DNA from 3 places in the Streptomyces sp. NPDC002057 genome. Region 1 is predicted to be linked to each of the others. Evidence: riboswitches for the same ligand, from Rfam matches in the RefSeq annotation. Region 1 holds a riboswitch; each other region holds the start of a gene.
The links. A riboswitch is a leader RNA that binds a small molecule or an ion and turns the genes downstream of it on or off. The one in region 1 is predicted to bind cobalamin.
Positions count from the first base shown of each region.

Region 2: it holds a riboswitch for cobalamin, as region 1 does, so the genes downstream of both, ABT129_RS01955 (ribonucleoside-diphosphate reductase subunit alpha) here and ABT129_RS04860 (cobalamin biosynthesis protein) in region 1, are expected to answer to the same signal.
Region 3: it holds a riboswitch for cobalamin, as region 1 does, so the genes downstream of both, cobN (cobaltochelatase subunit CobN) here and ABT129_RS04860 (cobalamin biosynthesis protein) in region 1, are expected to answer to the same signal.

Region 1 covers NZ_JBEOXR010000004.1:27,236-37,279, reverse strand. The annotation lists gene ABT129_RS04870 (putative cobaltochelatase) at 1-843, opposite strand, end outside; gene ABT129_RS04865 (cobyric acid synthase) at 941-2,449, opposite strand; gene ABT129_RS04860 (cobalamin biosynthesis protein) at 2,446-3,417, opposite strand; cobalamin riboswitch at 3,450-3,592, opposite strand; gene ABT129_RS04855 (hypothetical protein) at 3,719-3,940, opposite strand; gene ABT129_RS04850 (inorganic phosphate transporter) at 3,953-5,221, opposite strand; gene ABT129_RS04845 (alpha/beta hydrolase) at 5,629-6,756, shown strand; gene ABT129_RS04840 (hypothetical protein) at 6,835-8,232, shown strand; gene ABT129_RS04835 (VOC family protein) at 8,294-8,695, opposite strand; gene ypfJ (KPN_02809 family neutral zinc metallopeptidase) at 8,763-9,653, opposite strand; gene ABT129_RS04825 (ABC-F family ATP-binding cassette domain-containing protein) at 9,921-10,044, shown strand, end outside.
Region 2 covers NZ_JBEOXR010000002.1:23,422-33,465, forward strand. The annotation lists gene ABT129_RS01930 (HD-GYP domain-containing protein) at 1-516, shown strand, start outside; gene ABT129_RS01935 (HD domain-containing protein) at 513-1,823, shown strand; gene ABT129_RS01940 (tetratricopeptide repeat protein) at 1,903-2,883, shown strand; gene def (peptide deformylase) at 2,951-3,586, shown strand; gene ABT129_RS01950 (ribonucleotide-diphosphate reductase subunit beta) at 3,659-4,675, opposite strand; gene ABT129_RS01955 (ribonucleoside-diphosphate reductase subunit alpha) at 4,675-7,047, opposite strand; cobalamin riboswitch at 7,180-7,302, opposite strand; gene ABT129_RS01960 (GNAT family N-acetyltransferase) at 7,358-7,858, opposite strand; gene mctP (monocarboxylate uptake permease MctP) at 7,955-9,580, opposite strand; gene ABT129_RS01970 (DUF3311 domain-containing protein) at 9,577-9,831, opposite strand.
Region 3 covers NZ_JBEOXR010000001.1:261,817-271,860, reverse strand. The annotation lists gene abc-f (ribosomal protection-like ABC-F family protein) at 1-464, shown strand, start outside; gene cobN (cobaltochelatase subunit CobN) at 472-4,071, opposite strand; cobalamin riboswitch at 4,111-4,262, opposite strand; gene ABT129_RS01210 (ferredoxin-like domain-containing protein) at 4,394-5,668, shown strand; gene ABT129_RS01205 (precorrin-8X methylmutase) at 5,665-6,318, shown strand; gene ABT129_RS01200 (precorrin-2 C(20)-methyltransferase) at 6,315-7,826, shown strand; gene ABT129_RS01195 (serine hydrolase) at 7,918-9,507, opposite strand; gene ABT129_RS01190 (cobalt-precorrin-6A reductase) at 9,672-10,044, opposite strand, start outside.

The DNA of each region.
Region 1 (10,044 bases):
GGCCATGACGATGTCGGCACGCATGCCGTCCACCTCGAAGGCGGCGCAGGTCGCGGCGATCTGGAGCAGCACGGCGTCCCCGAGGGTCACCCGGGGCAGCAGGGCGCGGGCGGCCGTGATCCGGCCGCGCAGCGCGGTCTCCTCGTCGGCCCAGCGCGCGGCGAACGCGTCCGGGTCGTCCTCGAAGGCGAGCCGTCGCCGGACGACCTCGACGCGCTGCTCGGGCTCGCGGGAGGCGGCGACCTCGACGGTCAGCCCGAACCGGTCGAGCAGCTGCGGCCGGAGCTCGCCCTCCTCGGGGTTCATCGTGCCGACGAGCAGGAAGCGGGCGGCGTGCCGCACCGAGACGCCCTCGCGCTCGACGTAGGAGGAGCCCATGGCGGCGGCGTCGAGGAGGTGGTCGATGAGGTGGTCGCTGAGCAGGTTGACCTCGTCGACGTAGAGGATGCCCCGGTGCGCGGCGGCGAGGAGCCCCGGCTCGAAGGCCTTCACGCCGTCGGCGAGCGCCTTCTCGATGTCGAGCGCGCCGACGAGCCGGTCCTCGGAGGCGCCGACGGGCAGCTCGACCATCCGCGCGGGCCGCTCGGTGCCGGGCGCGGTCCCGTGCGGCCCGTCGGGGCAGCCGAGGTCGGGCGAGGCCGGGTCGCAGCTGAACCGGCAGCCGGCGACGACGGGAACGGCGGGCAGCAGCTCGGCGAGCGCCCGGACGGCGGTGGACTTGGCGGTCCCCTTCTCGCCCCGGACCAGCACACCGCCCACGGCGGGGCTGACGGCGTTGAGCAGCAGCGCGAGCCGCAGGTCGTCCATACCGACGACGGCGGTGAACGGATACCGGGTGCTCATCGGCAGGTCTCTCCTTCAGGTTGCTGACGTTCGAATGACGACGCGCGGCCGTCGGCGGCGGGTGACCACCCGCGGCCGGCGGCCGCGCCCTTCTCGCTCACGGTGCTCCCGGCGGCACGAACGGCAGGCCCGCCGGAGCCCCCTCCTCGATCAGCCGCAGCAGCGCCCCCGTGTCCGCGTGCTCCTCGATCAGATCGCCCAGCCGGTCCAGCTGTTCCTCCCGCAGCGCCCCGAACGACGTGTCCGGAGCCGGTACGAACCGCCGTCCGGCCGCCGCCGCGACCTCCCGCAGGAACGCCCGCCGGAACCCGTCGCTCTCCAGGGAGCCGTGCCAGTGGGTGCCCCACACCGAGCCGACCCGGCAGCCGTCCAGGAACGGTTCCCCGCCCCGTACGTCCGCGATCCCGTGGTGGATCTCGTACCCCTCGACCCGCTCGCCGAGCGCTTCGCCGACCGGTCGGGCCAGGGTCTTCTCGCGCGCGAACCGGACGCGTACGGGGAGCAGTCCGAGCCCGTCGACGGTTCCGGCCCTCGACTCGACCTCGTCCTCGATCCGCTCGCCGAGCACCTGGAAGCCACCGCAGACGCCGAGCACCGGGCGGCCCTCGGCGGCGCGCCGGGCGAGCGCGTCGGCGAGGCCGCGTTCCCGCAGCCAGGCGAGGGCCTTGACCGTGCCGCGCGTGCCGGGCACGACGACGAGGTCCGCGTCGACGAGCTCCTCGGGCCGGTCGACGAACCGGACGACGACGCCCGGTTCGGCGGCCAGCGCGTCGACGTCCGTGAAGTTGGACATGAGGGGTACGGCGCAGACGGCGACCCGCAGCACGTCCGCGCCGACCGGCGGCGCCACGACCGACTCGCGGACGGTGCCGCGCAGCGAGACCCGGAGGCCGTCCTCCTCGTCGATGCCGAGCCCGTGCGCGTACGGCAGGACGCCGAAGGTCCGCCGCCCGGTCAGGTCGTACAGCATGTCGAGCCCGGGTTCGAGCAGGGTCACGTCGCCCCGGAACTTGTTCACGAGATATCCGGCGATCAGCTCCTGGTCCTCGGGCGCGAGCAGCGCCGTCGTCCCGAAGAACTGGGCGAAGACCCCGCCCCGGTCGATGTCCCCGACCACGACCACGGGCAGCCGCGCGGCCCGCGCTATGCCCATGTTCACGATGTCGGTGCGCCGCAGGTTGATCTCGGCCGGGCTGCCGGCCCCTTCGCAGATCACCGCGTCGTACGTGCTCCGCAGCTCCTCCAGGCAGGCCAGGACGGGCTCGAACAGCTCCTTCTGGCGCCCCCCGTGGTAGCCGCGCGCGCTGAGTTCGCCGACCGGCTTGCCCATCAGGACGACCTGGCTGGACCGGTCGCTGCCGGGCTTGAGCAGCACCGGGTTCATCAGCGCGGTCGGCTCGACGCGGGCGGCCTGCGCCTGCATGGCCTGGGCCCGCCCGATCTCGGCGCCCTCGCGGGTGACGAAGGAGTTGAGGGACATGTTCTGTCCCTTGAAGGGCGCGACCTTGACGCCCTGCCGGACCAGCCACCGGCAGATGCCGGCGGTGACGACGCTCTTGCCCGCGTCGGAGGTGGTCCCGGCGACGAGCAGTCCTCCGCCCCTCATGCGTTCCTCCGCTTCCGGGCCGCCAGGGCGCCGATGGTGATGCGGCCGCCCACACAGGCGACCAGGGTCAGCGCGGTCACCCGGCGCGAGAGGCCGACCGCCCGGTCGATGTCCGCGACCTCGACGGGCCGTCCCGTCCCGTTGAGCACCGGCCGGTGCTCGACCCGGCCGCCGTACGCCAGGGTCCCCCCGAGCCGTACGCCGAGCGCCCCCGCGAAGGAGGCCTCGACCGGGCCCGCGTTGGGGCTGGGGTGCTTCGCCGCGTCCGCGCGCCAGGCCCGTACGGCCCCGCGGGGGTTCCCGCCCGCGACGGTCGCGAGCGCGGCCGTCAGCCGGGCTCCGGGCCAGCCGGCCACGTCGTCGAGCCGGGCCGAGGCCCAGCCGAACCGGCGGTGGCGCGGCGACCTGTGGCCGACCATCGCGTCGAGGGTGTTGACGGCCCGGAAGCCGAGCAGGCCCGGCACGCCCGCGACCGCGCCCCAGAAGAGGGCGCCGACCACGGCGTCGGAGGTGTTCTCGGCGACCGACTCGACGACCGCGCGGGCCATCGCCGGTCCGTCGAGGGAGTGCGGGTCGCGGCCGCAGAGGTGCGGCAGCCGTTCCCGGGCCACCTCCAGGTCGCCGGCGGCCAGCGCCCCGCCGATCGCGCGTGCCTCCCGGCCCAGGGTCGTCCCGCCGACGACGGCCCAGACGGAGGCGGCGGTGAGGGCGGCGGCGGCGGCCGGCCGGTTCCGCACGGCCCGTGCGGCGAGCGCGCCCAGGGCGACGGTGGAGCCGGCGCAGACGGCGGTGTGGAGGGCGCCCCAGCCGCGGTGGTCGTGGTGGAGGCGCTCCTCGACGGCGGCGGCGGCCCGGCCGAACACGGCGACGGGGTGTCCGCGCCGGGGGTCGCCGACGAGCAGGTCGACGGCGAGGCCCGCGGCCGCGCCGTACGCGAACGCACCGGTGGTACTGCTGCGGCCGGGCATGGCGCTCTGTCCTCACTCAGGGTCCGCGCCCTGGATCGACGTGACCGGCGGCGAGAGTTCCTGACTCCCGGACCCTGGGGATCCGGTCACAGTGGCGGGACCGCGCCGGATTCGCACCGGACTTCCTCTGCTGCCGCCGTAATGGCCTCGGCAGTCCACCACGCCCCGAGAAGGGGCGTCAACTCACCCTTGACCTGCGACGGCGCACTGTGCGGAGCACCACAGAGAGGGCGGTGGACAGACGCGGGCCGGGCGGCCCGCACGGAGAGTGCGGGCCGCCCGGCCGGTGGAGCGTGGACCGTCAGACGACGATCAGGTAGATGCCGTAGGCCACGGCCGCGAGGCAGAGGCCGAAGCAGGTGTAGGCGCCGGTGCGGGCCAGGGCGGCGGAGTCACCGCGGGCGGCGGCCTCCTCCTGCTTGCCGAGGCCGACGATCCCGAGGGTGAAGAGGCCCACGAGGGCGACGGTCGCCACGAGGCTGACTCCGAAGACGGAGCCGAGGGCTGCCCAGTCGATCTTCATGTCGTTCGTTCCTTACACCGCTGCGGCGGGGGCCGGGGGAGCGGCCGGGTCCGTGGGGACCGGCGCCGGGATGGTGGTCTTGAGGTCCTCGTCCGCGACGGCGGCGACGGAACCGGCGGCCGGCGGCGGGGTGACGGCCGCGATGGCGGTGGTCACCACACCCGCGGGCTCGGCGTCGAGGTCGTCGTCGGTGACGTTGTTGTGGTCGACCGGCTTGCGGCGGGAGAGCGACCAGATGACGGCGGAGCCGACGACCAGCAGGACCGCGACGGCGGCGATGCCCCAGGGGCCCTGCTTGGTGAGGAACTCGGCGCCGGCGCCGACCAGACCCGCGGCGGGCAGGGTCAGACCCCAGGCGACGAACATCCGGGTGGCGGTCGACCAGCGGACGACACCGCCCTTGCGGCCGAGGCCGGCGCCCATCACGGCACCCGAGCAGGACTGGGTGGTGGAGAGCGAGAAGCCCAGGTGCGAGGAGGCCAGGATGACCGTCGCGGCGCTGGTCTGGGCGGCGAAGCCCTGCTGCGGCTGGAGGTCGGTGAGGCCCTTGCCCATGGTGCGGATGATGCGCCAGCCACCGAGGTAGGTGCCGAGGGCGATGGCGACACCGGCGGAGACGATGACCCACATCGGGGGGTTCGAGCCGGGGGCGACGACACCCTGGGTGACCAGGGCGAGGGTGATGATGCCCATCGTCTTCTGGGCGTCGTTGGTGCCGTGGGCGAGGGAGACGAGACCGGCGGAGGCGATCTGGCCGGCCCGGTAGCCCTTGGCCGTGGCCTTCGCCTCGGGGTTGGCCTTGATCTTGTACGTCAGCTTGGTGGCTGCCATCGCGGCGAGGCCGGCGACGAGCGGCGCGGCGATGGCCGGGATGAGGACCTTGGTGACGATGGTGGGGCCGTTCACGGCCGACCAGCCGGCCGACATGACCGCGGCGCCGATGAGGCCGCCGAAGAGGGCGTGGGAGGAGCTGGAAGGCAGGCCCAGCAGCCAGGTCAGCAGGTTCCACAGGATGGCGCCGACCAGCGCGGCGAAGATCACCTCTGTGCGGATGCCCTCTTCGTTGATGATCCCGCCGGAGATCGTCTTGGCGACCTCCACGGACAGGAACGCGCCGACGAGGTTCAGCACGGCGGACATGGCCACCGCCGTCTTCGGCTTGAGGGCACCGGTCGAGATGGTCGTGGCCATCGCGTTGGCGGTGTCGTGGAAACCGTTCGTGAAATCGAACACGAGAGCTGTCACGACCACAATGGCGAGCAGCAGCGTGATGTGTTCCATTTACCCAGGCAATCGTTTGACGTCAGTGGCGAGCCGAACGTAGGCAACCTGGGTGAACGGAAGGTGAACTGGGTCGGGCGGCGTGGTGTCCCTATCCGGTGTCGAGGCATTCCGCTTGACCGCCGGGCGGGCCGGGTGTCCACGATGCGGTCACCCCGCAACCCCGGGTAATCCGGGCCATCACAGGGCACGTGCGACCTGCCCCGGTTCCTCCTCCGCCACCCGGTTCCGCTCCCCGGACCGAACCATCCGACCGGGGGACCCCGCGGACGAGACCCATGTCACTCCAAGGAGGGGCTCGCGAGGCCCGGGGAGACCGCGCCCCGGCCCCCCTCCCTCCTCGTTCCCTCCCCCCCGCCCGGGTCCGTCCGGTGGCAGGCCGACCGCACCGTGCCGAGACTGGGAGCGTGCGCCCGGCTACAGCGACGGCAGCGGCCGTCACCACTCTGCTCGGTGTCGGCGCGGCCGTGATCGCGGCCGGCCGGTACGCCAGCGACGCCGCCCTCAGGGCGCCGTCCGGACGTCCCCTGCCCGGGGACCCACGACTCACCGTGCACGCCACCGGCCCCGAGCGGATCACCCTCACCCGCAGCCTCGCCTCGCTGCGCCCCGGCACCTACGGGATCGAGGGCCCCGGACTGCACGCCGTCGTCGGCCCCGTCCTCGACCGGGTCCCGCACACCGCCGACACCGTCGTGCGGCGCCTGGAACGGGTCGAGCTCGGGGTGCTCGGCCCCGGCGCCCGCGTCCGCTTCACGCCCCAGCTGCACATCGGCACGCCCATCAGCGCCCTCGGGCTCGCGCAGGAGGACGTCGAGATCCCCGGCGAGCTCGGCCCCCTGCCGGGCTGGCTGGTGGCGGCCCCCCGCACCACCTGGGTGATCGCCCTGCACGGCCTCGGCACGACCCGCGAGCAACCGCTGAACGTCGTCCCCTTCTACAACCACCGCAAGATCCCCGTCCTCGTCCCCGCCTACCGCGGCGACGAGGGCGCCCCCGCCTCCCCGGACGGCCTGGCCCACCTCGGCGACTCCGAGTGGCGCGATGTCGACGCGGCGATCCGCTACGCCGTCCGCCGGGGCGCCGCCAAGGTCGTCCTGCACGGCTGGGGAACCGGAGCCTCGATGGCCCTGCGCGCCGCCGCCGAGTCCGGGGTGCGCGACCGCATCAGCGGCCTGGTCCTCGACTCCCCGGTCCTCGACCAGGAGGCCACCCTCCGCAACCTCGCCGCCGCCCACCACGTCCCGGGACCCCTGCGGGCGCTCGCGGTCCGCGCGGCGCAGGGCAGGATCGGGCCCTACGGCGACCTGCTCCGCGACGCCTCCGAGCCCGGCGCCCTGCGCGTCCCCGTCCTCCTCTTCCACGGCCCGGACGACACCATCTCCCCCTGGGAGCCGTCCGTGGAACTCGCCGCCCGCCGCCCCGATCTGGTCACCCTCCAGACCGTGCGGCAGGCCCCGCACGCGGCGATGTGGAACGCCGACCCGATCCGCTACGAGGAAGCCCTCCGCCGCTTCCTCACCCCGCTCCTCTAGGACCCCCGCGGGGCCCGCCGGGGACGGGGCGGCCGATTCCGATTGGGCTTTCGGGCCGTCAGCGGGAAGACTGCCCCCGTGACGTCTCGAAAGCCCGATGAACCATTGGCGCGCAACTCCAGACTCCGACTCGTCCGCCCGCGGGCGCTGGCCACCGCCCGACGGGCCGTGACGACCCGGCGCACCCGGCCGGCGCCGCGGCCGCCCGAGGGCACTCCGCCCCGCTCGGAGCTGGCCCGCCAGGCCCGGCACGTCCTCGCCGCCGCCGTACGCATCGCCCGCTGGGCCGCCGTCGAGCGCGGCGCCGACGCGGCCCTCCGTACCGGCTCCGCGCAGGAACGGGCCGCCGCCGCACTGGACCTGACGCCCGGCCAGATCCGGGCCGGCTGGGACCGCGCCCGGCTCGCCGGACTCGTCGAACTGCACGGCGACACCGCCCGCCCCGGCTGGCGGCTGCACGCCTGGGACCGCGACGACTCCGCCGTGCTGCGCGGCTGGGTCGCCCTCTTCGACGCCTGGTCCCTGGTGCACCCGGCCCCCGAGGGGTTCGAGGCGAGCGCCGTCGCCGAGGTCGTCGAAGCCGTCCCGCAGGTGCTCTCGCTCCTCCAGCTCTCCCAGGGCCCGGTCCTCGTCCCGGCCCTCCTCGACCTGCTCGGCCAGCGCGTCGAGGAGCTGCGCGGGGAGCGCTGCGAGGTCCCGGTGGCCGAGTCGGCCCCCGAGGCCGCCGGCCTCCCCGGCACCGACGGGCTCCCGACCCTCCTCGACTGGGCCCTCGAAGGCCTCGCGGCCGTCGGCGCGCTCACCCTGGACCCCGGCGCGGAGGGGCGTCACGCCACCCTGACCCCGCTCGGCAACTGGGCGGTCTGGGTCAAGCTGGAGCAGATCTGCGTCGCCGCGCAGAGCCCCGCCGGCAACATCGAGCAGTCCGCCGAGGACATGCTCCGCGGCTGCGCCCGGCTCACCCCCGGCCCGGCCCGCGCCGAGTACCGGGCCTGGCTCGCGGCCCGCACCCTCTCCAGCGCGGTGACCGAACTCCTCGCCGTCGCCCGGGGTGAGGACGCGCTGCTGCGCGGGCTCGCCTTCGAGGCGCTCCGCGTCGTCGGCGCCCCCGCCGAGGCCGAGGTGCGGGCCACCGTCGCCGAGCCGTCCCTGCGCCCGTACGCGCTGCTCTGGCTGGCGGAGTACGAGGGCGCCGACCCCGACGACGCCCAGGAGGTCCTCACCCGCGAGGAGGCCACCTGGCTCTGGGTGGACACGGCGGCGGCCGTCGCCGACCACGGCGAGACCGAGCTGCTCGTCCGGCACCTCGACTCCGCCGTGCAGGGCACCGTCCCGGCGCTGCTCGACGAGGTCCGGGCCGTCGGCCATCCCCGGACCGTCCAGGTCCTGGTCGCCCTGGCCGCCGCCCATCCGGACCCGGCCCTGGCCAAGGCGGTCCGCAGGGCCGCCTTCCAGGTCCACACCGGGGGAGCGTGACGGGGGAGCCCCTCCTGGGGAGCCCGAGGAGGGGCGTCCGCCCCCGTCCGGCGCCGCTCGCCTACTCCGCGGCGCCGGGGGTGTACGTCCCGAAGCTCCAGATGTTGCCCTCGGCGTCCCGGGCCATGTAGTCCCGCGACCCGTAGTCCTGGTCCTTGGGCGCCATCACGATCTCGATGCCGTGGGCGACAGCGCGGGCGTGGTGCTCGTCCACGTCGTCCACGTGCACGAAGACGCCGACCGGGCCCGCCCCGCCCATCAGCTTGTCGAACTCGCTGCCGGTGCCCTTGCTGCCCAGCATGACCATGCCGTTCCCGTAGGACAGCTCGGCGTGCGCGATCCGGCCGTCCTCGCCCTCGTACACGGCGGTCGCGGCGAAGCCGAAGCCCTCCGTGAGCTGGGTGATCGCCGCCTTCGCGTCCTCGTACGTCAGCGTCGGACAGACGTGGGGTGCCTCGGCCATCCCGATCACTTCCTCTCGATCCAGTCGAATGTGACCCGGGTCTCAGTCTGGCAGCCTCCGCCGACAATCAGCGGAAGGTGTTGCACCGGGCCATGTCGCCGGTCCGGTAGCCCTCGTAGAACCACTGCTGGCGCTGGGCCGCGGAGCCGTGCGTCCAGTTCTCCGGGGTGACCCGGCCCTGGAACCTCTCCTGGATCCGGTCGTCGCCCACCGCGGCCGCCGCGTCCAGGCCGTCCCGGATGTCCTGGTCCGTCAGCCGGGTCAGCAGCGGCCGGCCCGTCCGGTCGTCGGGCGTGGTGGTGGCGTGCCGCGCCCACACCCCCGCGTAGCAGTCGGCCTGGAGCTCGACCCGCACGGCGTTGGAGTCCGCGCCGGTCCGCCCGTCCTGGGCGCGGCTCAGCGTCCCCATGAGGTTCTGGATGTGGTGGCCGTACTCGTGCGCCACGACGTACGCCTGGGCGAACGGTCCGCCGGTCGACCCGAACTTCGTGCGCAGCTCGTCGAAGAAGCCCAGGTCCAGATAGACCTGCCGGTCGCCCGGGCAGTAGAAGGGCCCCACCGCCGAGGTCGCCGAGCCGCAGGCGGTCGGCACCCGCTGGGTGAACATGACGGTGGCGGCGTTCCCGTAGGTGCCGCCCCGGCGCGCGTACTCGCTCCGCCAGAAGTCCTGGACGCTGTTGACGACGGCGACGATCCGGCAGTCCTCGCGGGTGTTGGCGTCCGAGCCCTTCCGGCAGCTCTGGTTGACCTGGGCCGCCGAGGAGGAGGTGGCGGCCGGTTCCTCGCCGCCGCCGGAGAGTCCGAGCTGGTCCGGTCCCACCCCGAAGAGCAGGCCCAGGATCAGGGCGATGAAGCCGATGATGCCGCCGCCGACGGTCGCCCGGCCGCCCGGGATGCGGCTGCCCCGGACGTCCTTGACCTCCGAGGTGTCCAGATCGGCGTCGTCGTCGAACTGCACGGTCCACCACCCTCCGCGTCACTGCCGCGGCAGAGGCCGCCGCCCTGCGCCGAGTATCGAACGATCTCTCCCTCCTCGCCCCTTTTGTCAAGCACTGGCGGGGTTTGTGAGAAAGCTCCGTTCCGGCCCCCGCGCCCCCACATGGCCGAAAAGCAGTTGCAGGCGCCCGTTAGACTGGCCGTATGGCCATTCTCCCCGTGCACTAGCGGCGTCGAAGCCCTCCACCAGCCGTCCTTCCGCCGTTTCCCACCGCCCTGGAGTCTGTCCGTGATCACCGCTTCCGGCATCGAGCTGCGCGCCGGCGCCCGAGTCCTCATCGAGTCCGCTTCCTTCCGCGTCGCCAAGGGCGACCGCATCGGCCTCGTCGGTCGCAACGGAGCGGGCAAGACCA
Region 2 (10,044 bases), on a different contig from region 1:
TTCGCCGGCATCCTCCACGACGTCGGCAAGCTGGGCGTCCCCACCCGGGTCCTCCGCAAGGACGGGCCGCTCACCCCGGAGGAGCGCCGGATCATCGAACTGCACCCGGAGTACGGACACGAGATGGTCCGGGGCATCGGCTTCCTCGGCGAGGCGCGGGCCGCGATCCTCCACCACCACGAACGCATGGACGGCGGCGGCTACCCGTACGGGCTGCGCGGCGAGGAGATCCCCGAGTTCGCCCGGGTGGTGGCCGTCGCCGACGCCTTCGACGCCATGACCTCCACCCGCTCCTACAGCCGGGCCCGGCCGGTGCCGGCCGCCGTCACCGAACTGGAGCGGTGCGCCGGCAGCCACTTCGACCCCCGGATGGTCGCCGCCCTCGTCCGGGCCCTCGACCGGCACGGCTGGCAGCCCGCCGCCACCGCCGACGAGACCTCCCCGCACCCCGAGCAGGTGCCTTCGCCGCGCGAGCGGGACACCTCGTCGCCCGCCCGGTCCAAGGAGCGCGCATGAGAAGACCGGCGCGCCCCCGGCCCGGGGCCGTCACCGTCGGCGCCGTGTACGGAGCCGCGCTGCTGCTGAGCCTCGCCGGCCTCGGCACCACCCTCTGGTACGGCATCGAGCAGCCCGGCAACGCCCTCGCCTTCGGCGCCCTCGTCGCCCTCGGCGAACTCGCCCGCTGGGGCGCCCCACGAGACATGGGGGCACCTCCCGTGCTCGAAGAGCCACGGGGGAGCGAACCCGCGCCGCTCGCCGCCGCCGGGGCCCTCGCCTACGCCCTGCTCGGGGCGAGCGCCGGGACCGCCACCACCCACGGCGTCCTCCAGATCGTCGCCGTCGTCGTCGCCGCGGGCCTCGCCGGGATCGTCCCCCACCTCGCCCGCGGCCTGGACCCCGGCCTCGACCACCTCGCCCGCCGCGTCCTCACCGTCGGCTTCGCCGCACTCTGCTTCCAGCCCCTCTCCACCGCGGGGGCCGTCGTCGCCCACCTCGGCGAGGGCCCGCCGTACGCCCTCTTCCTCGTCGTCCTCCTCGTCCTGACCGCCCTGTGCGACGCCGTGCTCGCCGCGCTCGTGCTCCGCGCCCGCACCGGATTCCCGTACGGCCCCCTCCTCCGCGACGAACTGCGCGCCCTCCTCGGCATCGGCTCCGCCGTCTGCGCCACCGGCGCCGTCATGGCGCTCGGCGTGGCCGCCGCCGGCCTGTGGGCGCTGCCCGTCCTCGCCGTGCCGCTGCTGCTCACCCAGGTCTCCTTCCGGCGGTACGCGGCCGTGCGCACGGTCAACCGGCAGACCATCGCGTCCCTCGCCCGGGCCACCGAGATCGCCGGCTGCACCCCGCCCGGGCACGCCCGCCGGGTCGCCGCCCTCAGCGCCGCCGTCGGGCGCGAGCTGGGCCTCTCCGGTGCCCAGCTGACCGTCCTCGAACACGCGGCGCTCATGCACGACATCGGACAGCTCTCCCTCGTCGACCCGGTGGCGGGCGGCGCCACCGCCCTCCTCCCGGCCGAGGAGCAGCGCCGGATCGCCCTCCTGGGCGGCGAGGTCGTCCGCAGGACCGGTGTCCCCGAGGCCGTCGCCGTCGTCGTGGAACGCCAGGCCGACCCGTACCGCGAGCAGCCGCCGGCCGCCCGGATCGTCCGGGCCGTGAACGCCTACGACGACCTCGCGGGCGGCGACGGCGCGGGAGCCGCCCTCGCCGCCCTGGAGCGGCTCCGGCTCGGCACCGCCCGCGACTATCACCCGGATGTCGTCGAATGCCTGGCCAGGGTCCTGGCGCGGGGCGGAGCAGCTGGGGTGACCTCTGCCGTCCCTGGGTAACCCATGGGTAATGAGCGCGCGTCCGACCGGGCATGGTTGGATGCGAACAAGAGGGTGAAGCGACCGGCAGGCGGGAATCGTGAAGATCTTCGGGAAGGTACGGCATCGGCCCTCCGCCTCGTGGCGGCAGGCCACCGACCGCGCGTTCACGCTGATCGGCGACGGCCGGTACGAGGACGCGGGCGCGTTGCTGACGCGTGCGGCGGATCTGGAGCCCTGGCTCTCGGAGTCCTGGTTCAACCTGGCGCTGCTGCACAAGTTCCGGCACGACTGGGAGCAGGCGCGGGCCGCCGGGCTCCGCGCGGTCGCGCTGCTCGACAAGGAGACCGGCGCCCCCGACTGGTGGAACGTCGGGATCGCCGCCACCGCGCTGCAGGACTGGCCGCTGGCCCGCCGCGCCTGGCAGGCCTACGGACTGAAGGTGCCGGGCGCCGCCGCCGGTACCGGCGAGCCCGCCGGCATGGAGCTGGGCAGCGCAGCCGTCCGGCTCTCGCCCGAGGGCGAGGCCGAGGTCGTCTGGGGCCGCCGGCTCGACCCGGCCAGGATCGAGGTCCTCTCCATCCCGCTGCCGTCCTCCGGGCGCCGCTGGGGCGAGGTCGTCCTCCACGACGGCGTGCCGAACGGCGAGCGCACCACCACCGCGGGCCCCTCCTACCCGGTCTTCGACGAGATCGAGCTGTGGGCGCCCTCTCCCGTTCCCACCTGGGTGGTCCTCCTGGAGGCGGCCACCGAGGCCGACCGGGACGCCCTGGAGCAGCTCGCCGCCGAGGCCGGTTTCGCCGCCGAGGACTGGTCGTCCTCCGTGCGGCTGCTCTGTCGCGCCTGCTCCGAGTCGACCATGCCGAGCGCCGAGGGCGAGGGCGAGCACTCCGACCCGCACGACCACAGCGAGCCCGGGCACCCCGGGCCGCTCGGCCACCGTTCGCCGGGCGAGCTGTGGGTCCCGGAGCGGGAGTGCGGCCTCGCGGCCCCGGCGGGCCTGGTGCGCGGACTCCTCGACGGCTGGGTGGCGGACAGCCCCGACAGCCGCGAGTGGCGGGATCTCGAAGAGGTCTGCTGAGCGGGCGCCGGTGGGCCCGTAGGCTGTCCTTCGACGGAATCGGGTTTTCAGGAAGGCGCGGCCGGACATGGCGCAGCAGGAGACGGACGAGCAGACGCAGGTCAACGACGGCTTCGTCGTGGACACGGAGGAGTGCGAGGAGCGCGAGCTCGCCCACCGTGAGCGCGGTACTGCCCGCCCGATCACGGTGGTCGGCAACCCGGTGCTCCACAAGGAGTGCAAGGACGTCACCGAGTTCGACGACTCGCTCGCGGCGCTCATCGACGACATGTTCGCCAGCCAGAAGGCCGCCGAGGGCGTGGGCCTGGCCGCGAACCAGATCGGTGTGGACCTCAAGGTCTTCGTCTACGACTGCCCCGACGACGAGGGCGTCCGGCACACCGGTGTCGTGATCAACCCGGTCCTCCAGGAGCTCCCGGCCGAGCTGCGCGTCCTGGACGAGTCCAACGAGGGCTGCCTGTCGGTGCCGACGGCCTACGCCGAGCTGGCCCGCCCCGACTACGCGGAGGTCCACGGCCGGGACGCCCAGGGCAACCCGATCAAGGTGCGCGGCACCGGCTACTTCGCCCGCTGCCTCCAGCACGAGACGGACCACCTGTACGGCTACCTGTACATCGACCGGCTCTCCAAGCGGGACCGCAAGGACGCCCTGCGCCAGATGGAAGAGGGCACCCCGCGCTACGAGACGGTGCCGAACGCCTGATCCGGTCCGCGCGTGACGACGAAGGGCCCCGCACTCCTCGGAGTGCGGGGCCCTTCGTCGTACGGCTGGGTCCTAGAAGTCCTCGTCCAGGTCCACCGAGCCCTCGACCGCCACCTGGTAGGCGGACGGGCGGCGCTCGAAGAAGTTCGTGAGCTCCTGGACGCCCTGGAGCTCCATGAAGGCGAACGGGTTCTCGGAGCCGTACACCGGGGCGAAGCCGAGGCGCTGGAGGCGCTGGTCGGCGACGCACTGGAGGTACTCGCGCATCGACTCGGTGTTCATGCCGGGCAGGCCGTCGCCGCACAGGTCGCGGCCGAACTGGAGCTCCGCCTCGACGGCCTCCTTCAGCATGTCGGTGACCTGCTGCTGGAGCGCGTCGTCGAAGAGCTCCGGCTCCTCCTTGCGGACGGTGTCCACGACCTCGAAGGCGAAGTTCATGTGCATCGTCTCGTCGCGGAACACCCAGTTGGTGCCGGTGGCGAGGCCGTGCAGCAGACCGCGGGACCGGAACCAGTACACGTACGCGAAGGCGCCGTAGAAGAACAGGCCCTCGATGCACGCGGCGAAGCAGATCAGGTTCAGCAGGAAGCGGCGCCGGTCGGCCTGGGTCTCCAGGCGGTCGATCTTCTCGACCGAGTCCATCCAGCGGAAGCAGAACTGCGCCTTCTCGCGGATGGAGGGGATCTCCTCGACCGCGTCGAACGCGGCGGCGCGGTCGTCCGGGTCGGGCAGGTAGGTGTCGAGCAGCGTCAGATAGAACTGGACGTGCACGGCCTCCTCGAACAGCTGCCGCGACAGGTAGAGGCGCGCCTCGGGGGAGTTGATGTGCTTGTAGAGCGTCAGCACCAGGTTGTTCGACACGATCGAGTCGCCGGTCGCGAAGAACGCGACCAGACGGCCGATCATGTGCTGCTCACCGGGGGTGAGCTTGGCGAGGTCGGCGACGTCCGAGTGGAGGTCGACCTCCTCGACGGTCCAGGTGTTCTTGATGGCGTCCCGGTAGCGCTCGTAGAAGTCCGGGTACCGCATCGGACGCAGGGTCAGCTCGAAGCCCGGGTCGAGGAGGTTCTTCTGTTCGGTGGAGCTCATTACTGGCAGGCCTCGCAGGACTCGGGGTTTTCCAGGGAGCAGGCGACCGCGTCGGGGTCGGCGGCCTGCTGGACGGGGATGGTGGCGGCCGCCGTCGACGCCTGGGCGGCGCGGGCGATCCGGGTCGCCGGGCGGGAGCGCAGGTAGTACGTCGTCTTCAGACCCTGCTTCCAGGCGTACGCGTACATCGACGACAGCTTGCCGATCGTCGGCGTCTCCAGGAACAGGTTCAGCGACTGCGACTGGTCCAGGAACGGCGTCCGGGCGGCGGCCATGTCGATCAGACCGCGCTGCGGGATCTCCCACGCCGTGCGGTACAGCTCGCGCACCTCGGCCGGGACCCAGGTGAAGCCGGCCACCGAGCCGTTGGCGTCGCGCAGCGCCTCACGGGTCTGCGCGTCCCACACGCCGAGCCTCTTCAGCTCGTCGACCAGGTACGAGTTGACCTGGAGGAACTCGCCGGAGAGCGTCTCGCGCTTGAAGAGGTTGGAGACCTGCGGCTCGATGCACTCGTACACGCCGGCGATCGAGGCGATCGTCGCGGTCGGCGCGATGGCGAGGAGCAGCGAGTTGCGCATGCCGACGGCGGCGATCCGCTCGCGCAGCGCGGCCCAGCGCTCCGGCCAGTTGAGCTCGACGTCGTAGTGGTCCGGGTGCAGGACACCGCGGGCGGCGCGGGTCTTGTCCCAGGCGGGGACCGGCCCGTTGCGCTCGGCGAGGTCGGCGGAGGCCTCGTACGCGGCGAGCATGATGCGCTCGGCGATCCGGGTGGAGAGCGCGCGCGCCTCGGGGGAGTCGAACGGCAGCTTCAGCTGGAAGAAGACGTCCTGGAGGCCCATCGCGCCCAGGCCCACCGGCCGCCAGCGGGCGTTGGAGTTGCCCGCCTGCTCGGTCGGGTAGAAGTTGATGTCGACGACGCGGTCGAGGAAGGTGACGGCCGTGCGCACGGTGGCGTCGAGCCGCTCCCAGTCGATGTCCGAACCGACCACGAAGGCGCCGAGGTTGACCGAGCCCAGGTTGCAGACCGCGGTCTCGCCGTCGTCGGTGACCTCCAGGATCTCGGTGCAGAGGTTCGAGGAGTGGACGGTGTGGCCGGGCTCGGCGGTCTGGTTGGCCGTCCGGTTCGAGGCGTCCTTGAAGGTCATCCAGCCGTTGCCGGTCTGGGCCAGGGTCCGCATCATCCGGCCGTACAGGTCGCGGGCCGGCATCGTCTTGCGGGCCAGGCCCGCCTCCTCGGCCTTGCGGTAGGCGGCGTCGAACTCGTCGCCCCACAGGTCGACCAGCTCGGGCACGTCCGCCGGGGAGAACAGCGACCAGTCGGCGTCCGCGTTGACGCGGCGCATGAACTCGTCCGGGATCCAGTGCGCCAGGTTCAGGTTGTGCGTACGGCGCTGGTCCTCGCCGGTGTTGTCGCGGAGCTCCAGGAACTCCTCGATGTCCGCGTGCCAGGTCTCCAGGTAGACGGCGGCGGCGCCCTTGCGGCGGCCGCCCTGGTTGACCGCGGCGACGGAGGCGTCGAGGGTCTTCAGGAACGGAACGATGCCGTTGGAGTGGCCGTTGGTGCCGCGGATCAGCGAACCGCGGGCGCGGATGCGGGAGTACGAGAGGCCGATGCCGCCCGCGTGCTTCGAGAGCCGCGCCACCTGGTGGTAGCGGTCGTAGATGGAGTCCAGCTCGTCCAGCGGGGAGTCCAGGAGGTAGCAGGAGGACATCTGCGGGTGGCGGGTGCCGGAGTTGAACAGCGTGGGGGAGGACGGCAGGTAGTCGAGCCGGCTCATCAGGCCGTACAGCGCGGCGACCTCGTCGAGCGCGCGGACGCTGTCGTCCTCGGCGAGCCCGCAGGCCACGCGCAGCATGAAGTGCTGCGGGGTCTCGACCACCTTGCGGGTGATCGGGTGGCGCAGCAGGTAGCGCGAGTAGAGGGTGCGCAGGCCGAAGTAGCCGAAGCGGTCGTCGCCGGCCGCGTCGATCGTCGCGTCGAGGCGGTCCGCGTGCCGCGTCACGAACGCGGCGGTGCGGTCGGCGATCAGGCCCTCGTGGTGGCCGACGGCGACGGAGGCGGAGAAGGAGAACGAGCCCTGGCTCGCGGCCTCGTCGGCGATGGTGATCGTCAGGAGCCGGGCGGCGAGCCGGGAGTACGCCGGGTCGTCGGCGATCAGGCCGGCGGCCGCCTCGGTGGCCAGCTCGCGCAGTTCCGCCTCGTCCGACGAGGCGCTGCGGCCGCGGAGCGCGGCGGCGGCGACCTTGCCGGGGTCGGTGTCGGGGAGATCGGCGGTGAGGTCGGTCAGGGTCCGCAGCAGCACGGTCCCGGGGCCGTCGCTCTCGACCGCGGAAGCCTCGGCCGAAGCCGGATCGGCGGGCGCGATGGTCACGTGGGGGCTCTCCCTCGCTCGGCTCGGGGCCGCGGCGGGGGGAGGCGGGCACGCGGGGGTCCGGACGCCGGACGCGCTGTGTCCACCGGCCCACTCCGCGGGGCCCGGAAGTCATTGGCACCCGAAACGGACGGACCGGGTGCGCTGCCGGCAGGTCTTCGGACTCACCCCGTACGAAACCGCACGAAGCACACCGTTGCGGGACAGTTCCGGATTCGCGCCGGATTCCCCTGCGTCGACAGCGAGGTCGAGCATACATGTGGGGGGCGTCGCTTGCGGAACCCCCCACATGTTGTGTCGCGCCGTGGACTCAGAACTCCAGGGCGTAGGTGCGCAGAGAGTGATCGGGGATCGGTTCCCAGTCCCGGTGCGGGGTGCGGACGAAGCCCAGGCGTTCGTATATCCGGTGCGCCGAGACCATCGAGGCGTCCGTGGAGAGCACCAGGCGGGCACAGCCGGGGAGGGCCCGGGCGCGCTCGACGCAGGCCCTCACGAGGGCCTCTCCGACGCCTCGGCCGCGCGCCTCGCGGGCGACGACGAGCATGCGGAACTCGGCCTCGCCGGTGACGGCGATGTCCGCCCACGGGGTGTCGCCCGTGGCGAAGGTCACGCCGCCGAGGAGCAGCCCGTCACCGTCCTCGGCGACGAGCACCTCGCTCTCGCGGGCGCGCCGGGCGGTGTCGCGCAGCACGTTCAGGTACGAGTCCTCGGCCCCGTGCTTCAACAGCCCGTCGTTCAGATAGGTCCCCGCGGTGAGCTCGCCGAGCGCCTCGTACTCCTCGGGCCGTACCGCCCTGATGGTGAAGTCCATGAGGGCAGTGTGCCTGGGGACGGCGAAGGCCGCCCCGCCTCCGGGAGGAGACGGGGCGGCCTTTCGCGGGTCCGGCGGCCGTCTCCGGCCGTCGGGTCAGTGGGTCTCGGCGCCGACCTTCGGGACCTTCGTGCTGACCCCGGCGTCGCCGGCGTCGGCCGTGTAGTCCTCCGGGGAGGTCTCGTCGACGCCGTCGGGGGCGTTGACGGCCTTGAGGACGAAGGTCAGGACGACCGTGACGACCAGGTTGAGGACGAAGGCGGTGAGGCCGATGTAGCCGATCTCGCCGATGCCCGGGATCTCGGCGGAGGAGCCGCCGAAGTGCTTCTGGGTCGGGCTGGCCACCCCGTACGCGGCGACCGTGCCGTAGAGCATGCCGACGGCCCAGCCGGCGAGCAGCGCCCAGCGGTGGAACCAGCGGGTGAAGAGACCGCCGACGAGCGCCGGGAAGGTCTGCAGGATCCAGATGCCACCGAGCAGCTGGAAGTTGATCGCGACCGTCTTGTCCATGGTGAGGACGAAGGCGAGCGCGCCGACCTTCACCAGGAGCGAGACCAGCTTGGAGACCTTGGTCTCCTGGGCCGGGGTCGCGTCCGGTTTGATGAAGTCCTTGTAGATGTTGCGGGTGAAGAGGTTGGCCGCGGCGATCGACATGATCGCGGCGGGGACGAGCGCGCCGATGCCGATCGCGGCGAAGGCCACGCCCGCGAACCAGTCGGGGAACATCGTCTCGAAGAGCTGCGGGATGGCGAGCTGGCCGTTCTTCACCTGGATGCCGGCGGCGATCGCCATGAAGCCGAGCAGCGCGAGCAGGCCCAGCATCAGCGAGTACAGCGGCAGGATCGTGGTGTTGCGGCGGATGACCTCACGGCTCCGGGACGACAGCGTCGCCGTGATGGAGTGCGGGTACATGAAGAGCGCGAGCGCCGAGCCGAGCGCCAGCGTCGCGTACGTCCACTGGCCGGCCTCGCCGGGGACGAGCGCGCCGCGCGGCTTGTCGGTCGCCGGGTTGGTCTGCGCGTACGCCTCGCCCGCCTTGGCGAAGATCTCGTCGAAGCCGCCCAGCTTGATCGGGATGTAGATGATCGCCACCGCGATGACGATGTAGATCAGGGTGTCCTTGACGAAGGCGATGAGCGCCGGGGCGCGCAGACCCGAGGAGTAGGTGTACGCCGCGAGGACACCGAAGGCGATGAGCAGCGGCAGGTCCTTGATGAACCAGTGGGTGGTCTCGCCGCCGCCGACGCCCATCACGTCCAGGACGGCCTGGATGCCGACGAGCTGGAGCGCGATGTACGGCATGGTGGCGAGGATGCCGGTGACCGCCACCGCGAGGGAGAGGCCCTTGGAACCGAACCGGCCGCGCACGAAGTCCGAGGTGGTGACGTATCCGTGCTTGTGGGAGACCGACCAGAGGCGCGGCAGGAAGGTGAAGATCAGCGGGTACACGAGGATCGTGTACGGCACGGCGAAGAAGCCGGCCGCGCCCGCCGCGTAGATGGCCGCCGGGACGGCGACGAAGGTGTACGCGGTGTAGAGGTCGCCGCCGAGCAGGAACCAGGTCACCCAGGTGCCGAACGACCGGCCGCCCAGGCCCCATTCGTCCAGGCTGTTCTCGTTCTCGGCCCTGCGCCAGCGCGAGGCGAGGAATCCCATGACCGTGACGGCCAGGAAGAAGAAGATGAACACGGCGAGTGCGACGCCGTTCACGCCGTCCTTCATCGCGCGTCACCTCCCTTGCGGCCGCGCTGGTCCAGCTGCCACAGCTTGTACGCGACCATGGTGAGCACGGTCGAGATCAGCACCCAGAGCATCTGGTACCAGTAGAAGAACGGGATGCCCGCGAAGAGCGGTTCGGTCTTCGCGTACGAGCTCACCCAGAGCATCGCCACGAAGGGCGCGAACAGACAGAGCGCGATCACCACCCTCAGGGGTGTGATGGTGGGTTGTTTCCCTTGTGCCGCTTCTGACATGGCGATTCCGTCCCCTTACTGATCACCTCGGTAATGGTGGGGAAATCTAGGGGACGCATGGGCTCCACGGAACCCCCGTCCGTATAACGGATGGGACTCCGCCCCAGGTGCGACGGTCCGGGGACGGCGCGGTGGTCGGACGATGGCCGGGCGGTGGTCGCGCGATGGTCGGGACCGCCCGTGGAGGGTCGATGGAGGGGTGGTGGAGCGGTG
Region 3 (10,044 bases), on a different contig from region 1:
CGAACGGGGCCGGGAAGACCACGCTCCTGAAGGTCCTCGCGGGCGAACTCGCCCCGGACGGGGGGTCCGTGGGCGTCCCCGCCCGGGTCGGACTGCTCCGTCAGGAAACGGCCCCGCCCACCGACCCCCGTACGGTCGGCGAGGCCTTCGGAGCGGACCGCACGGACGAACTGCTCGCCCTGGGTCTCTTCTCCGCCGGGGACCTGACGACCCCGGTCCGGTACCTGTCGACAGGACAGCGCCGGAAACTGGAACTGGCGCGGCTCGTCACCGAGCCCGCCGATCTCCTCCTCCTCGACGAGCCGACCAACCACCTGGCCCCGGCGCTCGTGGAGGAGATCGAGGCCGCGCTCGCGCTGTACCCGGGCACGCTGGTCGTGGTCACCCACGACCGGCGCCTCCGGGAGGGCTTCCGGGGCCGCCGCCTGGAACTGGCACCGGCCCCCGCCCTCGTGAGGAACTAGGGCTCGCTCAGTCCTCGCCCTCCAGGTCGCCCTCGGTCTCCAGGAACACCTGGCGCAGGGCGGCCAGCGTCTCCGGGTCCGGCTTCTCCCACATCCCGCGCGACTCGGCTTCGAGGAGGCGCTCCGCGATGCCGTGCAGGGCCCAGGGGTTGGCCTCCTTCAGGAAGGCCTGGTTCTCCGGGTCGAGGACGTACTCCTGCGTCAGCTTGTCGTACATCCAGTCGGCGACGACGCCCGTCGTGGCGTCGTACCCGAAGAGGTAGTCGACGGTCGCCGCCAGCTCGAACGCGCCCTTGTAGCCGTGGCGGCGCATCGCCTCGATCCAGCGCGGGTTGACCACGCGGGCGCGGAAGACCCGGGAGGTCTCCTCGACGAGGGTGCGGGTGCGGACGGTCTCGGGGCGGGTGGAGTCGCCGATGTACGCCTCGGGGGCGGTGCCCCTGAGCGCGCGGACGGTCGCCACCATGCCGCCGTGGTACTGGAAGTAGTCGTCGGAGTCGGCGATGTCGTGCTCGCGGGTGTCCGTGTTCTTCGCGGCGACGGCGATCCGCTTGTAGGCGGTCTCCATCTCGGCGCGCGCCGGGCGTCCTTCGAGCCCGCGCCCGTACGCGTACCCGCCCCACACCGTGTACACCTCGGCGAGGTCGGCGTCCGTGCGCCAGTCGCGCGAGTCGATCAGCTGGAGGATGCCCGCGCCGTACGTGCCGGGCCGGGAGCCGAAGATCCGGGTGGTGGCGCGCCGCTCGTCGCCGTGCTCGGCGAGGTCGGCCTGCGCGTGCGCCCGTACGTAGTTGTCCGAGGCGGGCTCGTCCAGGCCGGCGACCAGCCGCACGGCGTCGTCGAGGAGCCCGATGACGTGCGGGAAGGCGTCCCGGAAGAAGCCCGAGATGCGCAGCGTGACGTCGACGCGCGGGCGGCCCAGCTCGGTGAGCGGGATCGGCTCCAGGCCGTTCACGCGGCGCGAGGCCTCGTCCCACAGGGGGCGGACGCCGAGCAGGGCGAGCGCCTCGGCGACGTCGTCACCGGCGGTGCGCATGGCGCTGGTGCCCCACAGGGAGAGGCCCACGGACGTGGGCCACTCGCCGTTGTCGGTGCGGTAGCGCTCCAGGAGGGAGTCGGCGAGGGCCTGTCCGGTCTCCCAGGCGAGCCGGGAGGGCACGGCCTTCGGGTCGACGGAGTAGAAGTTCCGGCCGGTCGGCAGGACGTTGACGAGGCCGCGCAGCGGCGACCCGGACGGGCCGGCCGGGACGAAGCCGCCGTTCAGGGCGTGCACGGCGTGTGACAGCTCGTCGGTGGTGGCGGCCAGGCGCGGCACGACCTGCTCGCAGGCGAACCGCAGGACGGCGTGCACGTCGGGGCCGTACGCGGCGGCCACGGTCGCGACGGCGTCCACGGACCACTCCGCCGCCTCCATCGCCTCGACCAGCTCGCGGGCCTTCGCCTCGGCCTCGTCGGCGGTGGTGCGGGTGGCGGCCGACTCGTCGAGGCCGAGGGCCTCGCGCAGACCGGGGAGCGCCTGCGTGCCGCCCCAGATCTGGCGGGCGCGCAGGATGGAGAGGACCAGGTTGACCCGGGCCTCGCCCTGCGGGGCGCCGCCGAGGACGTGCAGACCGTCACGGATCTGGGCGTCCTTGACCTCGCACAGCCAGCCGTCGACGTGCAGCAGGAAGTCGTCGAAGCCGTCGTCCTCCGGGCGCTGCTGGAGACCGAGGTCGTGGTCGAGCTTGGCGGCCTGGATCAGCGTCCAGATCTGGGCGCGGATCGCGGGCAGCTTCGCCGGGTCCATGGAGGAGATCTGCGCGTACTCGTCGAGGAGCTGCTCCAGGCGCGCGATGTCGCCGTAGGAGTCGGCGCGGGCCATGGGCGGCACGAGGTGGTCGACGAGGGTCGCGTGGACGCGCCGCTTGGCCTGCGTGCCCTCGCCCGGGTCGTTGACGAGGAACGGGTAGATCAGCGGGATGTCGCCGAGGGCCGCGTCGGGGCCGCAGGCGGCGGACAGGCCGGCGTTCTTGCCGGGCAGCCACTCCAGGTTGCCGTGCTTGCCCAGGTGGACCATGGCGTCGGCGCCGAAGCCGCCGTCCTCGGCGCGGGCGGCGATCCAGCGGTAGGCGGCGAGGTAGTGGTGGGACGGCGGGAGATCGGGGTCGTGGTAGATCGCGATCGGGTTCTCGCCGAAGCCGCGCGGCGGCTGGATGAGGATCAGGAGGTTCCCGCGGCGGAGGGCCGCGAGGACGATGTCCCCCTCGGGGTTGCGGGAGCGGTCGAGGAACATCTCGCCGGGCGCCGGGCCCCAGTGCTCCTCGACGTGGGTGCGGAGCGCCTCGGGCAGGGTCGCGTACCAGCGCTTGTAGTCGGCCGCCGGGATGCGGACCGGGTTGCGGGCGAGCTGCTCCTCGGTGAGCCAGTCCTGGTCGTGGCCGCCGGCCTCGATGAGGGCGTAGATCAGCTCGTCGCCGTCGCCGGAGACCACTCCGGGCAGCTCCTCGACGGGCCCGAAGTCGTACCCCTCCGCGCGGAGGCGGCGGAGGAGGGAGACGGCGGAGGCGGGGGTGTCGAGGCCGACGGCGTTGCCGATGCGGGAGTGCTTCGTGGGGTACGCGGAGAGGACGAGCGCCAGCTTCTTCTCGGCGTTCGGGATGTGCCGGAGGCGGGCGTGCCGTACGGCGATCCCGGCGACCCGGGCCGCGCGCTCGGCGTCGGCGACGTACGCGGGCAGGCCGTCCTCGTCGATCTCCTTGAAGGAGAAGGGGACGGTGATCAGGCGGCCGTCGAACTCCGGCACGGCGACCTGGCTGGCGGCGTCCAGCGGGGAGAGGCCCTCGTCGTTCTCCTCCCAGGCGGCGCGCGAGCCCGTCAGGCAGAGCGCCTGGAGGATCGGCACGTCGAGCGCGGCGAGCGCGCCCGCGTCCCAGGCCTCCTCGTCGCCGCCGGCCTGCGCCTCGGCGGGCTTGGTGCCGCCCGCGGCGAGGACGGTGGTGACGATCGCGTCGGCGGTGCGGAGGCGGTCGAGCAGCTCCGGCTCGGGGGCGCGCAGGGATGCCACGTACAGCGGGAGCGGCTGCGCGCCGGCGTCCTCGATCGCCGCGCAGAGGGCGTCGACGAAGCCGGTGTTCCCGCTCATGTGGTGGGCGCGGTAGTAGAGCACGGCGACGGTCGGGCCGGTCGTCGTGCGGGCGGTGCGCTCCAGCGGGCCCCAGGTGGGGGCGGCGGCCGGGGGCTCGAAGCCGTGGCCGGTGAGGAGGGCGGTGTCGGAGAGGAAGCGGGCCAGCTGCTCCAGGTTCCCGGGGCCGCCGTGCGCGAGGTAGGCGTGCGCCTCGGTGGCGACGCCGACGGGGACGGTGGACGCCTCCATCAGCTGCGCGTCGGGTGCCTGTTCGCCGCTGAGGACGACCACGGGCTTTCCGGTGGCGCGGACCGCTTCGAGGCCGTCCTCCCAGGAGCGGAGGCCGCCGAGGAGACGGACGACGACGAGGTCGGCGTCGTCGAGGAGGGCGGGCAGTTCGGCGAGGGGGAGGCGGGAGGGGTTGGCGAAGCGGTACTCCACCGGGCCGCCGGCCGCGCGGGCGCTGAGCAGGTCGGTGTCGGAGTGCGACAGCAGCAGAAGCATGGCGAGCGCAGGCCTTCCTCGGGGTTGTCCGCGCCCCGGGTGGTCGTGTGGATGGCGGGAGTTCCTGACTCACCGGTCCGTGATCGCGCGAAGGCGCGGTCCGGGCCGGCTCACAGTGGCGGGACCGCGCCGGATTCTCACCGGGCTTCCTCCCCGGGGTCCTGGGACCCCATGCCGTCTGCATAGTAGATCGTGAGGTCGGCGGGCCGGGGCGGACGGGAGGGTCGGCCGGATCACACTGCCCGCCCGAGCGTCCCGCGGGCCGGGGCGCAGGGCGGAGCCGGCCGGATCGCACCCGGTGGGTGCCCGGTTCCCCGTCGGTATGCTCGCCGCCATGCCGCCGACCCCGCCCCCGTTGCCCGACCCGGGCGAACCTCGCATTCGGGACCGTGGCGACGCGTGTCCCGGGGCGCTGCGCCTGCACTCCGCCGACGACGGCCGCCTCGCCCGACTCCGCCTGCCCGCAGGCCGCCTGACGGCACGTCAGGCAATGGCCCTGGCGGACGCGGCGGAGAGCCTCGGCGACGGGCGGCTCAGCGTCACCTCGCGCGGCAACGCCGAGCTGCGCGGCCTCGCGGACGACTGCGGGGCGGAGCTGGCCGCGCTCCTCTCCGGGGCGGGCCTGCTGCCCTCCCCCACGCACGAACGCGTCCGCAACATCGTGGCCTCCCCGGCCGCGGGCCTGGACGGACTCGGCGCCGCCGACGTGCAGTTGTGGGCCCGCGCTCTCGACGACCTGCTGTGTTCCGCGCCCTGGGCGGCGGCGCTCTCCGGCCGGTTCCTCTTCGTCCTCGACGACGGCCGGGGCGATGTGGCCGGCCTCGGCGGCGATGTGACCTTGGTCGCAGAAGAGGGCGGTACGGCCCTGCTCCGGGTCGGCTCCCAGTGCCTCCGGGTCCGCGCCGCCGACGCCCCCGGTGCCGCGCTCGCCGCCGCCCGCGCCTTCCTCACCGCCGCCGAAGCCGCCGGAACGGGGGCCTGGCGGGTCGCGGAGCTCCCCGCCGACCACCGGCCCGACCTGAGCGGGCTCGTCGGACCCGGCGGAGCCACCGGACTCGGCGACCCCGGCCACCCCGCTGACGGGCCCGTCCCCGTACCACCGCCGCCCCAGGCCCCGCCCCTCGCGCCCGGGCCGCTCGGCGCCCACGCCCTGCACGTCCTCGCGCCGCTCGGCCGGCTGACCGCCGCCCAGCTGCGGGCCCTGCTCCCCGCCGACGAGGTGCGGTTCACGCCCTGGCGCGGAGCGGTCGTCGTCGGGGCGGAGCACGACCGGCTGCCCGCACTCGCGGCCCACGGACTGATCACCCGGCCCGGCGAACCCGGCGTCGGCGTCACCGCCTGCACCGGGCGGCCCGGCTGCGCCAAGTCCCTCGCCGACGTGCGCGCCGACGCCGCCCGCGCACCGGCGGGGCTCCTGGCCTTCCACTACTCCGGGTGCGAGCGGCGCTGCGGACATCCGCACGGCGTCTGGGCCGGCGCCGTCGCCACCGGCGCCGACACCTATCTGGTGGACGGCGTCCCCGTCCCCCGTACCTCCCTGGCCGAAGCGGTCGCGGCGGCTCGCGCCCCGTCAGCCCACACGACACCCACGAGATGAGCGAGAGCACCACGATGTTCGACTACGAGAAGGACGGGGCGGAGATCTACCGCCGCTCCTTTGCCACGATCCGCGCCGAGGCGGATCTGACGGGCCTGCCCGCCGACGTCGCCCAGGTGGCGGTCCGGATGATCCACGCCTGCGGCATGACCGACCTCGTCCAGGACATCGCGTACTCCCCCGGGGTCGTCGCGAGCGCCCGCGCCGCCCTCCGGGCCGGTGCGCCGATCCTCTGCGACGCGCAGATGGTCGCCAGCGGTGTCACCCGCAAGCGGCTGCCCGCCGACAACGAGGTGATCTGCGCGCTCTCCGACCCGTCGGTGCCGGGGCTCGCCGCCGAGCTGGGCACCACCCGCTCCGCCGCCGCCCTCGAACTGTGGCGGGACCGCCTCGAAGGCTCCGTCGTCGCCATCGGCAACGCGCCCACCGCCCTCTTCCACCTCCTGGAGATGGTCGCGAAGGGCGGGCCCCGCCCGGCCGCCGTCCTCGGCATACCGGTGGGCTTCATCGGCGCCGCCGAGTCCAAGGACGCCCTGGCCGCCCAGGACCTCGGCCTCGACTACCTCGTCGTACGGGGCCGGCGCGGCGGCAGCGCGATGACGGCCGCCGCGATCAACGCGATCGCCCACGAAGCGGAGATCCAGGCATGAGCACCCCGCAGAGCGAGAACACGGCCAAGGGCAGGCTGTACGGGGTCGGGCTCGGCCCCGGCGACCCGGACCTGATGACGGTGGCCGCCGTGAAGGCCATCGCCGCCGCCGACGTCGTCGCGTACCACTCGGCCCGCCACGGCCGCTCCATCGCCCGCTCCATCGCCGCCGAGCACCTCCGCGAGGACCACATCGAGGAGCGGCTGATGTACCCGCTCACGGTGGAGACCACGGACCACCCCGGCGGCTACCGGGGCGCCCTGAACGACTTCTACGAGGAGGCCGCCGCCCGCCTCGCCGCGCACCTCGACGCGGGCCGCACGGTCGCCGTCCTCGCCGAGGGCGACCCGCTGTTCTACGGCTCGTACCAGCACATGCACAAGCGGCTCGCGCACCGCTACGACACGACCGTCCTCCCCGGGGTCACCTCGGTCTCCGCCGCCGCGGCGCGGCTCGGCGAGCCGCTGTGCGAGGCGGAGGAGGTCCTCACGATCATCCCCGGCACCCTGCCGGAGGACGAGCTGACGGCCCGGCTCGCGGGCACCGACTCGGCGGTCGTGATGAAGCTCGGCCGCACCTTCCCCACCGTGAAGCGGGCCCTGGAACGGGCCGGCCGCCTGGAGGACGCCCGCTACGTGGAGCGCGCGTTCATGGCCGGCGAGCGGACCGGCGACCTCGCGGACGTCGACCCCGAGTCCGTCCCGTACTTCTCCGTCGCCGTCCTGCCCTCCCGGATCGACCAGGAGCCACCCGTACGGGAGACGGGCGAGGTCGTCGTCGTCGGCACCGGCCCGGCGGGCGCCCCCTGGCTCACCCCCGAGTCGCGCGGCGCGCTCGTCAACGCCGACGTCCTCGTCGGCTACACCACCTACCTGGACCGGGTGCCGGTGCTGCGCCCCGGCCAGATCCGGCACGGCTCCGACAACAAGGTGGAGTCCGAGCGCGCCGAGTTCGCCCTCGACCTGGCCCGCCGCGGCCACAAGGTCGCGGTCGTCTCCGGCGGCGACCCCGGCGTCTTCGCGATGGCCACCGCCGTCCTCGAGGTCGCCTGCGAACCGGACTACGCCGCCGTTCCCGTACGGGTCCTCCCCGGGGTGACCGCCGCCAACGCGGCCGCCGCCGCCGCGGGCGCCCCGCTCGGCCACGACTACGCGACGATCTCGCTCTCCGACCGGCTCAAGCCCTGGGACGTCATCGAGGCCCGGCTGCGCGCCGCGGCCGCCGCCGACCTGGTCCTCGCGCTGTACAACCCGGGGTCGAGGTCCCGCACCCACCAGGTGGCCGCCGCCCGCGACCTCCTCCTCGACCTGCGCTCCCCGGAGACCCCGGTCGTCGTCGCCCGTGACGTGGGCGGCCCCGAGCAGTCGGTCCGGATCGTCACCCTGAAGACCCTGGAGCCCTCCGAGGTCGACATGCGCACCCTGCTCCTCATCGGCTCCTCGCAGACGCGGGCGGTCGAGCGCGCGGACGGCCGGACGATCACCTGGACGCCACGCCGGTACGGGTGACGGGCCGGGACGGCACGGGTACGGGGTCGGACGGCACGGGTGACGGGCCGCGGCCGGTACGGGTGACGGGCCGGGCGGGTCGTCCGGAGCCCTACGAGCCGCTCCGGGTGAAGGTGCCGAGACCCTCCTGGTCCAGGTACTCGACGCGGACGGTCCTCCCGTCCGGGGAGAACGTGACGCCGGTGAGGCCCACGGCGTTCTCCCCGCGCGTCGGGAAGCTGAACGTGTCGCCCGCGTAGTGCGTCAGCCGGTACGACTGGGGCTCCGGCCCCAGTCGCAGGACCAGGCCGCCGCCCTCCTCGACCACCGTCAGCCGGCCGTAGTAGCTGTTGGCGTACGTGCCGGTGTACGCGCCGGCGTCCTTCGCCGGGGCGGCGTCGGACGGGGGCTTCGCGTAGTCCGTGTCGGACCGGCCCGCGTCCTCCTCCTGCGCGTAGATCGCGTCGAGGAGCGGCAGCCAGTCCCTGCTCGGCTTCCCGTCCTGCGCGGTGTCGAAGAAGTCCAGGGCGACGGCGTCCGCGACACCGGCCGGAGCCCCGTTGGTGAGGACGACGATGCCGAGCTGCTCGCCCGGCAGCATCGTGACGTTGGTGTGCGCGCCGAGGGCGAAGGCGCCGGTGTGCGAGAGGCGCAGCCGCCCCTCGTCGTCGTACGACACGTTCCAGCCGAGGCCGTAGAAGCCGGTCCGGCCCGCCGGTGAGTGCGCCGGGTTCGCGACGGACTCGGGGTGGTGGGTGAGGTCCAGGGCGTCCTCGGCGACGATCCGCCTGCCGTCGAGCTCGCCGTTGGCGAGCTGCAGCCGCAGCCAGACCGCCATGTCACGGGCCGAGGAACTGACCCCGCCGGCGGGGGACTGGGCGTCCGGGTCCCGGACGAACCGGGGCTTCCAGGACCCGTCGGCCTCCTTGACGTGGCCCACGGCCCGGTCGGGGTTCGAGACGAAGTCCTCGAAGGCGGAGCTGGTGTCGTTCATTCCGGCGGGCTTGTAGAGGGTGTCCTCGGCGAGCTGCTCCCAGGGCACGCCCTTCTCGGCGGCGACCGCCTCCGCGGCCGCCGTCAGACCGAAGTTGGTGTAGGCGTAGCTCGCGCGGAACGGGGCGAGGGGCTCGTACCGCAGGCGGGACAGGATGTACTCCTGGTCGAAGCCGAGGTCCTCCAGGAGGTCGCCCGCGTGGTCGGGCAGGCCGCTGCGGTGCGAGAACAGGTCGGCGACCGTCACGTGGGACGTCACCCACGGGTCCTTGAGCCGGAACTCGGGCACCTCGGGGGCGACGGGCCGCTGCCAGCCCTCCACCCCGACGGCCCCGGCGACGACGGTGGAGGCGATCGGCTTCGACACGGAGGCCAGCTGGAAGACGGTGTCGGCGTCGACCCGGGCCGCCTTGCCGACCTCGCGCACCCCGTACCCCTGGATGTGGACGACCTTGCCCTCGTACACGACGGCGACGGAGACCCCGGGCACCCCGGTCCGCTTCATCAGCCCGGCGACACTCCCGTCGAGCCGGCCGACGGCCCGGTCCACATCGGCCCGGTCGAGCTGGGGCGGCGGCTGGGCGGGGGGCGGCTCGGGGGTGGAGGTCGGGGTGGGCGTCGGGGTCGGGCTCGGGGCGGTCCCGGCGAGCGAGCCCGCGCCCAGCACGGACACGATCCCCGCAGTGACCAGCCATCGGACGGTAACCACGCTTCCATTGAACGCCCGCCGGAACCGGCTGTCGCGCGGGAGGAATCGCGTGGGAGGGCCCGACGAGGGAACCCGCCGCCGCGCGGGAGACCCCGTGCTGCGGCGGACCCCCGCGTGAACCGGGTCGAGGTCACCGGACCCGGCGCCCCGACCGAGGGCTGCCCTCACCCCCGCAGTACGGCGGCGGCGGCCTCTTCCGGGGTCGCCGCCGTTCTCACGCCCTCGGGGACCGGCGGGCGGCGGACGACCACGACCGGGATGCCCGCCTCGCGGGCGGCGGTCAGTTTCGGGGCGGTCGCCGCGCCGCCGCTGTCCTTCGTCACCAGGACGTCGATCCGGTGGCGGCGCAGCAGCTCCCGTTCGCCGTCGAGCGTGAAGGGGCCCCGGTCGAGGAGAAGCTCCGTGCGGGCCGGCACCGGGGCCTCGGGGGCGTCCACCGAGCGGACCAGGAACCACTCCGGGCGGTCCGCGAAGACCGCGAGGCCCATCCGGCCGGTCGTCAGGAACACACGGTCGCCGAGACCGTCCAGGGCCTCG